Regions from separate parts of the Allobosea sp. NPDC003192 genome, predicted to be linked through region 1. Evidence: predicted binding sites of a transcription regulator. Region 1 holds the regulator's gene; each other region holds the start of a gene.
What was found. The regulator LexA, encoded in region 1, represses DNA repair genes until DNA is damaged. The targets are predictions, from matches to a motif close to TGTTCNNNNTGTGTTCNG.
Positions count from the first base shown of each region.

Region 2: ACQKLX_RS15085 (DNA recombination protein RmuC) is a predicted target of LexA. The motif match lies at 2,068-2,085, and genes of this name have one in related genera.
Region 3: ACQKLX_RS15250 (ImuA family protein) is a predicted target of LexA. The motif match lies at 1,203-1,220, and genes of this name have one in related genera.

Region 1 covers NZ_JBNNPK010000001.1:250,602-253,858, reverse strand. The annotation lists gene ACQKLX_RS01200 (ComEC/Rec2 family competence protein) at 1-1,210, shown strand, start outside; gene lexA (transcriptional repressor LexA) at 1,204-1,941, opposite strand; gene ACQKLX_RS01190 (molybdopterin molybdotransferase MoeA) at 2,045-3,256, opposite strand; gene moaC (cyclic pyranopterin monophosphate synthase MoaC) at 3,253-3,257, opposite strand, start outside.
Region 2 covers NZ_JBNNPK010000010.1:30,645-33,901, reverse strand. The annotation lists gene truA (tRNA pseudouridine(38-40) synthase TruA) at 1-517, opposite strand, end outside; gene fmt (methionyl-tRNA formyltransferase) at 520-1,449, opposite strand; gene def (peptide deformylase) at 1,469-2,002, opposite strand; gene ACQKLX_RS15085 (DNA recombination protein RmuC) at 2,119-3,257, shown strand, end outside.
Region 3 covers NZ_JBNNPK010000010.1:58,012-61,268, forward strand. The annotation lists gene ACQKLX_RS15245 (DUF808 domain-containing protein) at 51-1,055, opposite strand; gene ACQKLX_RS15250 (ImuA family protein) at 1,230-2,048, shown strand; gene ACQKLX_RS15255 (Y-family DNA polymerase) at 1,966-3,257, shown strand, end outside.

The DNA.
Region 1 (3,257 bases):
CGTCTTCTCCGGCGCCGAGGTCGCGACCGTGCGCTCTCTGATCATGACGTTGGTGATGCTCGGCGCGATCCTGGTCGACCGTCCGGCGCTCTCCATGCGTAATCTCGCGCTCGCCGCGATCATCGTGCTGCTGCGCGAGCCGGAGGCGCTGCTCGGCCCGAGCTTCCAGATGTCGTTCGGGGCCGTGGCGGCGCTGATCGCCTTCGCCGAGCGCTGGCAGGAGCGGGCGCCGGATGCCGCTGCGGCCTCCTGGCCCTGGCCGCTGCGACCGCTCTGGCTCTCGGCTGTCGGCATCCTGACCACGACCATGGTCGCGACCGCGGCGACGGCGCCCTATGGCGTCTTCCATTTCCAGACCTTCAATCCGTTCGGCCTGCTCGGCAATGCGCTGGCGCTGCCGTTCGTCTCGCTGATCGTGATGCCGGCTGCGGTCTTCGGCGTGCTCGCCTATCCGTTCGGGCTCGACTGGCCGGCCTGGGCGCTGATGGGCTGGGCCTCGGGCCTCGTGCTCCAACTCGCCCATTGGGTTGCCGGCATCGACCGCTCGACGCTGGTGCTGCCGGCCTTCGGCTCACTCGCCCTGATCCTGTTCTCGCTGTCGTTGCTCTGGCTGACCTTGTGGACGACGGCGCTGCGCCTTCTCGCAGCCCTGCCATTGGTCGGCGGGCTGGCGCTGGCCTCGGCTCCATCACGGCCGGACATTCTGATCGAGCGCGACGGCTCGGGCGTGCTGGTGCGCGGACCGGAAGGGAAGATGGTGCTGGCCGGAAAGCCGAGCCGCTTCGTACTGACGCGATGGCTGCATGCCGACGGCGATTCCCGCTCGCCAGACGATGCCGCCTTGCGCGAGGGGGCCGTCTGCGATGCGCGCGGCTGCGTGATCCGCCTGCCGGATGGCCGCTCGGTTGCCTATACGCGCGACCGCATCGCCCTGGTCGAAGACTGCCAGCGCGCCGATCTCGTAGTGACGTCACTCTACTGGACGGCCTCTTGCGCTGCCCGCCTGATCGACCGCAGCGCGCTCATCCGCGACGGCGCGACCGCGTATCACACGGCTCGCGGCGGCTGGCGCGCCTATACGGCCGACGACGTCTCACGCCTGCGTCCATGGACCCGCGCGCGACCGGAACCGAGGCCGGCGCCAGAACCCGCTCCTGCGCCGGCCCCCGCGGCTGCGGAGTCGGCACTGGAAGCCGAGGCCCTTCAGTAACGCCGCATCAGATTGACCAGCCGACCCTGGATCTTGACCCGGTCAGGCCCGAGCACGCGCGTCTCATAAGCCGGATTGGCGGCTTCGAGCGCGATCGAGGAGCCGCGCTTGCGCAAGCGCTTCAGCGTCGCTTCCTCGTCATCGATCAGGGCGACGATGATGTCGCCGGTATTGGCGGTGTCCTGCTTGCGGATCACGACCGTGTCGCCGTCGAGGATACCGGCTTCGATCATCGAATCGCCGCGGACCTCGAGCGCGTAATGCTCGCCGCCGCCGAGCATGTCTGCCGGCATCGAGACGCTATGGCTGCGATCCTGGATCGCCGAGATCGGCGTGCCCGCAGCGATACGGCCCATGACCGGGATGGAGACGGTGGAACGCCCATTCTCCTCGGCGGCCGGTGGACGCGGTTTCGTCAGGTTGGCCGTCGGTGCCGCGACAGGCGATGTCTGGCCGAGACCGCCCTGGACGACCGAGGGGCTGAAGCGGCCGCGCTGGGCCTGTGGCCCGCCGATGCCATCCGGCATCTTGATGACTTCGAGGGCGCGTGCCCGGTTCGGCAGCCGGCGAATGAAGCCACGCTCCTCGAGCGCCATGATCAATCGGTGGATGCCGGATTTGGAGCGCAGGTCGAGCGCATCCTTCATCTCGTCGAAGGAGGGGGGCACGCCGGATTCGCGCAAGCGCTCATGGATGAAGCGAAGCAGTTCGAACTGTTTGCGTGTCAGCATGGTCGCGCCGCTCGCCTCTCGGGCTAGAATCGAAACAAAGCACGAACACCATACGCGTTCGCCTTGTGTTCCGCAAGGCGCTTCCTGCCCTAAGGTGAACGGATCAGCGCAGCCGGATGATGCGGCAGGGATCGCCAGCCTTGGCCGCTTCGGCAAAGACCGGGCGGATCACCAGCGCCTCGGCGCGCGACAGGTTCGCCAGCATCGAGGAATCCTGCTTGGCGAAGGGTCTGACGCGCCGCTCGCCATCGGCCGTCTCGACCGTGGCGCGCAGATAATCCTGGCGTTCGTCATTGGCCGGCAGATCGGCCGCGAGGATGGCGGGTTCGCTACGATCGCGCTCGGGATCGGCGATGCCGAGCAGAGCCTCGACCAACGGCATCGCGAAGAGATGCCCGCACACGATCGAAGAGACCGGGTTGCCGGGCAGGCCGAGCGCGACCATCGGCCCGAGCCGGCCCATCATCATCGGCTTGCCCGGGCGCATCGCGATCTTCCAGAAGCCGAGCGCCATGCCCTGCGCCTTCAGCGCCGCCTGGACGAGATCGTGCTCGCCGACCGAGGCGCCGCCGAGGGTGATCAGCACGTCGGACCCGGCCGCGCGTGCCGCCTCGATCTTGGCTGCGAGATCGGGATGGTTGTCGCGGGCGATGCCGAGGTCGAGCGCCGTGCCGCCGGCCTGCTCGATCAGAGCGGCGAGGGCGAAGCTGTTGGAGGCGACGATCTGATCGGGGCCGACCGGCTCGCCCGGCAGGACGAGTTCGTCGCCGGTGGCGAGGATGGCGACCAGCGGCTTGCGGCGGACCGAAAGAGTCGGATGACCAGCGGCGGCAGCGAGGCCGAGCGCGGCGCTGTCGAGCCGGCGCCCGGCCTGCAGCAGGATCTCGCCGGCCTGAAAATCGAGACCGGCCGGGCGGATGAACTGCCCCTTGTTCGCCGGCTTGGTGACGCGGATGACCGGGCCGCCGACGCCCTCGGCGTGCTCCTGGATCAGGATCGCATCGGCACCGTCGGGGATCGGGGCGCCGGTGAAGATGCGCACCGTCTCGCCTGGGCCGACAGGGCCGGGAAAGCCGCGGCCGGCGGCGGATTCGCCGACGACCTTCAGCTCCTTGCCCGGTTCCAGATCGGCGGCGCGGGCGGCATAGCCGTCCATGGCCGAATTGGCGAAGGGCGGTTGGGTCCGGAGCGCGGCGACATCCTCAGCCAGCACGCGGCCGGCACATTGTGCCAGCGGCAGCCTCTCGGCTTGTGTCGGGCCGGGCACGCTGTCGAGCAGTGCCTTGAGCGCGACGGGAACGGGAGTGAGGCTCATG
Region 2 (3,257 bases), on a different contig from region 1:
GGTCGAGCGTGCGCAGCGGGCTGTTGGCCTGGCATTCGGCCGCGCGGAAGGTCGTGAAGTCGTGATGGCCGATCAGCGCCTTGGCGGCGCGGTCCATCGCCTCGTGGTCGAGCTTGACCGGGACATGCCAGACCCGGTCCGCATCGAGCGCCGGCTGCGCCCGCCGGTCGAGGATGCGGTAGATGTAATAGCGGCGCGTCGCTGAGATGCGGGCATCGAAGCTGTCGGACACTGCCTCGGCACTCAGCACCGCGACCGGCAGGCGCTTCAACCGAGCGTTGCTGGCGTCACGCACCACATCGGTGCGCCAGTCCTTGTCGAGATCGACATGGACGACCTGATGGGTGGCATGGACGCCGGCATCGGTACGCCCGGCGCAATGCAGGCGCACGGCATGACCGCAGAAGGCCTCGACCGCCTCCTCGACGCTCTGCTGCACCGACGGCCCGTTGAGCTGGCGCTGCCAGCCTGAGAAGGGCGTGCCGTCATATTCGATGACGAGCTTGTAGCGCGGCATCTCTAGAGCTTCGCGCCCGCAGTCAGCCGCGCCCCGCGCAGGAACTCCTGGGCGCTCATCGGCCCCTTGCCGGCGCGCTGGACCTGAAGAAGCTTCACCGCCCCGACCGCGCAGGCGATCGTCCCGTCATCGTCGAGCAGCGTGCCCGGCTCGGCGGCGCCGCCGGCACGGGCGGTGCGCAGGAGCTTCAGCCGCTCCGGCCCCTTGCCGAGATCGACCTCGACGAAGGCGCCCGGGAAGGGCGAGAGGCCGCGGACGACATCGTGGACCTGCTGCGCCGGCCGGTTCCAGCTCAGCCTGGCCTCGTCATTGCCGATCTTGCTGGCATAGGTGACGCCCTCTTCGGGCTGCGGCGTGAAGCGCAGGCCGCCGCGGCCGAGTGCGGCGAGCGCCCGGACCATCAGGTCGGCGCCAAGGCCGGCAAGCCGGTCATGCATGTCGCCGGCCGTGGCGTTGCCGTCGATCGCAAGCCGCTCGACCATGGCGACCGGGCCGGTGTCGAGCCCCTCCTCCATCTTCATCACGCAGACGCCGGTCTCGGCATCGCCGGCCATGATGGCGCGCTGGATCGGCGCCGCGCCACGCCAGCGCGGCAGCAGCGACGCATGCAGATTGAGGCAACCGAGCTCCGGCACCTCCAGGATCGCCTTGGGCAGGATCAGGCCATAGGCGACGACCACGGCGACATCGGCCTGGTGCGAGGCCATGACCTCGGCGGCCTCGGCGTTCTTCAGCGTCTTCGGCGAGAAGACCGGGATGCCGAAGCGCTCGGCCGTGACCTGGACCGGCGAGGGTCTGAGTTCCATGCCGCGCCCGGCCGGCGCCGGGGCGCGGGTGTAGACGGAGACGACCTCGTGACCCTGGCCGATGATCTCGGTCAGGGTGGGCACGGCGAAATCCGGCGTGCCCATGAAGATGACGCGCAAGCTCATAGTTTAACGCCCCGGCCGGTCAGGCTGCGCTCTCCCGCTTCGCCGCCTTGGCGAAGCGCTTGTTCACCCGGTCGCGCTTCAGCCGCGACAGGTAATCGATGAAGAGCACGCCGTTGAGATGGTCGATCTCATGCTGCAGGCAGGTGGCTAGCAGGCCGTCGGCCTCGACCTCCTGCGCCTTGCCGTCGAGATCGCGATAGCTGACCTTGACCCGCGCCGGACGTTCGACCTCCTCGTAATATTCGGGGATCGAAAGGCAGCCCTCCTCATAGGAGCTAAGTTCCTCCGAGCGCCAGGTCACCTCGGGGTTGATAAAGATCCTCGGCTCGCGCTGCTGCTCCTCACCTTCTGCCGCCTGCTTCGAGACGTCGATGGTGATCAGGCGGACCGGCTCGCCGATCTGGATCGCGGCAAGGCCGATTCCCGGCGCGTCGTACATCGTCTCCAGCATGTCCTCGGCGAGCTTGCGGATCTCCGGCGTGATGTCGCCGATCGGCGCGGAAACCTTGCGGAGCATCGAATCGGGCAGAATGACGAGGGGGCGGATGGCCATAGGGCTCTCAGGGACGATGATCGGGAGTTGCCGCGACATAAGCTTTTGTGAAGAAGCGGTCAAACTGTTCCGCTTATGTTCTAGAATTGCCAGCCGAATCGTGTAGGCTTGGGGGTATGAACCAGATCGCCTTCGTCCTGCTGGAACGGCCCGTAAGCTGGGCCGAAGCCGCCCTTGGCTTCGCCGGGCTGACGCTCACCCTGCTGATGCTGGCTCTGCTCTCGTCCTGGCGCGGCTCGCGCCGACGCGAAATGGAGGCAGCGATAGCGGCCGAGCGCGCCCGCGAGATGGATGACAAGGTCGCCGAAATGAACCGGCAGCAGGCCGAGCTTTCCGGCCGCATGCAGACCATGGCCGAGATCCTCTCGACCCGGCAGGGCGACCTCGCCCGCCTCGTCGCCGACCGGATGGACGGGCTGCGCCAGCAGGTCGGCGCCGGGCTGGAGCAGAATGTCCGGCAGACCAATGAGAGCCTCGGCAAGTTGCAGGAGCGCCTCGCCGTCATCGACAACGCCCAGAAGAACCTGACCGAACTCACCGGCGAGGTGGTGACGCTGAAGGACGTGCTCGCCAACAAGCAGGCGCGCGGCGCCTATGGCCAGGGCCGGATGGAGGCGATCATTCGTGACGGCCTTCCAGCGGCCTTCTTTTCATTTCAACCAACGCTCTCCACCGGCAAGCGGCCGGATTGCCTCGTCACCCTGCCCGGCGACGGGCGCGGCCTCGTCATCGATGCCAAGTTTCCGCTGGAGAGCTTCACCATGCTGCGCGAGGCGCGTGGCGACGAAGCGAAGAAGCAGGCTTCGGCGCGGGTGCGCACCGATGTCGGCCAGCACGTCAAGGACATCGCCGAGCGCTATTTCCTGCCCGGCGAGACGCAGGACATGGCGCTGCTCTTCGTGCCGTCGGAGGCGATCTATGCCGATCTGCACGAGCATTTCGACGATGTGATCCAGAAGGCGCACCGGGCGCGGGTGATGATCGTCTCGCCCTCGCTGCTGGCCTTGGCGATCCAGTTGATGCAGTCGCTGGTGCGCGATGCCCGCATGCGCGAGGAGGCGCGCGTCATCCAGTCCGAGGTCGGCAAGCTGCTCGACGATGTCCGCCGCCTCGGCGAGCGCGTCGACAAGCTCGACAACCATTTCCGCCAGGCGCAGGACGACGTCGCCCAGATCAAGACCTCGGCCGGCAAGGTCACCGGCCGGGCCGAGAAGATCGGCGCGCTCGAATTCGACGACGCCCGCCCGAACGAGCC
Region 3 (3,257 bases), on a different contig from region 1:
CGGTTGCCAGCGCTAGCAGATTTCGGGCCGTCGTGCGGGTCCGTTGCTGCCTAGTGGGTCTGCTTTTCCGGCAGGGCTGTCGGCTTCACTCCGCCGCCGCGCCGCGCCTTCAGGATCGGCTCGACGATGAAATGCATGCCGATGAGGCAAAGCCCGCCGACGATGAGCCCGAACACCGCGGAGGCAGCCGCTGTCGTCAGCCATTCCAGCACGCCCGTGAGCGGCGGCCAGACCTTTCCGACCATGACGGCGACATCGTGAATGGCATGCTCGATCCCGGCGAGCCCATAGCCGGCGAGGCCGTGGATGATGATGCCGCCGCCGACCCAGAGCATCGCCGCGGTGCCGACCGCGCTCAGCAGCTTGAGGAAGGGCGGCATGCCGGAGACGAGCCCGCGGCCGAGGAGCCGGACCGGCAGGATGCCGCTGCGCGACAGGGCGACGCCGGCATCGTCAGCCTTCACGATCAGGGCGACGACGCCATAGACCAGCACGGTCATGCCGAGGCCGACCACGGCCAGTACCAGCGCTTGCATCCAGAAGGAGGAGGTGGTGACGCCGGAGAGCGTGATCGCCATGATCTCGGCCGAGAGGATGAAGTCGGTCTTGATCGCACCGGCGATCTTCTGGTTCTCAAGCTCCTTGGAGTCGAGGATGTTGGTGCCGCCCTCGCCGGCGGCCTCGTCGTGATGCGCATGCGGCACGACGAGCTCGTAGACCTTCTCGAAGCCCTCGAAGCAGAGATAGGCGCCGCCCGCCATCAGCAGCGGCGTGATCGCCCAGGGCGCGACCAGGCTGAGCACCAGCGCCGCCGGCAGCAGGAAAAGCAGCTTGTTCTTCAGCGAGCCGAGCGCGATCTTGCCGATGATCGGCAGCTCGCGTTCCGCCGCGAAGCCGACGGCATAGCGCGGCGTCACCGCCGCGTCGTCGATGACGATGCCGGCCGCCTTGGCGCCGGCCTTGGTCGCCTGCGCCGCGGCGTCGTCTAGTGCGGCCGCAGCGACCTTGGCCAGGGCTGCGACGTCGTCGAGGAGGGCGAACAGTCCCGAACTCATGGCGGTCTCCAGGCGAGGCCGCAAGCTGGGCGGCGCGGGGCTGATAAGCGATCCGGTTTGCCCTGATATGACAGCAGTGAGGCGCCCGCAGGCAAGCGGGAGCGTGTGTGGGCTTGACTCCGGAGTGTTTTGGAGTCGCTTTATATCTGGAACAAAAAGTGAACATATACTCCGATGGCAGACGCTTCCACCCGTTCTCTGGCTGCCTTGCGGCAGAGCCTCGCTCTGGCGGGGCTGTCGCGCGAGCTTTCGCCGGTGGAGCGCGTCGCTTTGGGGACGCCCTCGCTCGACGAGCCGCTGGGCGGCGGCATCGCGCGCTCCGCCCTGCATGAGGTCTACGCCTCGGCCGGAGCCGATCTCCCGGCCGCGACGGGCTTCGCCGCGGCCTTGGCCCTGCGTGCCGCCGGCTCGCGGCCGGTGCTCTGGGTCCGGCAGGATTTCCTCGATGCCGAGGCCGGGCGCCTGCATCCGCCGGGCCTGGCCGAGCTCGGGCTCGATCCCGCGCAGATCCTCTTGGTCAGGGTCAGGGACGGCGAGGGCGCGCTGCGGGCCGGGGCGGAAGCGGCGCGCTGCGCCGCGCTCGGGGCGACGCTGATCGAGCCCTGGGGCGCGCCGCGCCAGTTCGACCTGACTGCTAGCCGCCGCCTGGCCCTGGCGGCGGAGACCTCCGGCGTCCTGACCTTATTGTTGCGGGTAGCCGCGCAGCCGGAGCCCAGCGCCGCCAGCACGCGTTGGCAGGTGCGCGCTTTGCCGTCGCGGGCGCGGGAGGCGGAGGCGCCGGGCGATCCCGCCTTCGGATTACGGCTGCTGCGCCATCGCGGCGGCCTTGGTGAGCGTGAGTGGCGTGTGGAGTGGAACCGTGACGAACGATGTTTCCGGGACCGGATCGGGGGGAAGGGAGGCAGAAAGGATGCAGCGCCGCTATCTCGCCCTCTGGTTTCCGTATTTGGCGAGCGAGCGCCTGTGCCGGCGGGGCTCCGCCGGGCCGGATGAGCGCCCGCTCGTCCTGGTCGAGCAGGATCGCGGCGCGCTGCGCCTCGCCGACTGCGACAAGCGCGCCGTCGCGCTCGGCCTGACCCGCGGCCTGACCCTGGCCGATGCTCGCGCCCGCATACCGGAATTGACGGTGGTCGAGGCCGATCCGGCCGCCGACCAGCGCCTGATCGAATGGCTCGCCGCGCTCTGTGACCGCTTCACCCCGCTCGTCGCGCTCGATCCGCCGCATGGGCTGGTGCTCGACATCACCGGTTGCGCCCATCTCTTCGGTGGTGAGGCGGCGCTGCGCCAGCGCGTCGGCCGCAGCATGGATTGGCTCGGGCTCACCGTCTTCGCCAGCATAGCCGGTACGCCGCATGCGGCCCGCGCCCTTTCTCGCTTCGGCCGCTGCGCCATCTCGTTACCGGGCGAGGATGAAGAGCGGACGCTGCCGCTGCAGGTCGCAGCGTTGGAGGCTTCGTCCGAAACGGTTATCGCCCTGTCGCGCGCCGGGCTGAAGACGCTGGGCGATCTCGCCGGGCGGCCCTCGCACACGCTTGCCGCCCGCTTCGGCGAGGCGCTGGTCACGAAGCTGCGCCGCATCCTTGGCCAAGAGGATGCCCGGATCACGCCCTTGCGGCCGCCGCCTGATTGCGTGGTCGAGCGGCATTTCCCCGATCCGCTACAGGATACCGACGGGCTGGAGGCGATCGTCGCCCGCCTGCTCGGCGAGGCCGGGCGCCTGCTCGAGGCCCGCGGCGATGGCGGGCGCGCTTTCGAGGTCAGCTTTTTCCGCAGCGATGGCGCGGTGCGAAGGCTTCAGCTGGAGACCGGCCGGCCCTCGCGCGATGCCGCCGCGATCCTGCGGCTCTATCGCGAGCGCATCGACAGCCTGGCCGATCCGCTCGACCCCGGCTTCGGCTATGATGCGATCAGGCTTGCCGTGCCGGTCTGCGAGCCGCTCGGCACGCCGCAGGCGAGCCTCGACGGGCGCGCCGTCGAGGAGGAAGCCGTAGCTGATCTGGTCGACCGGCTGGTCGCTCGCTTCGGCCGCGAGCGCGTCTTGCGCTTTGTTGCGCAGGACAGTCATCAGCCTGAGCGCGAGGCAGCGCTTGTCCCGGCAGCTGCCAAGTCGGATGAGGCGCTACCCTGGCCCGTTACCCAGCCGGACGAGCCGCCAGCTCGTCCGCTCCAGCTCTTCGAGCCGCCACAGCCGGTCGAGACCCT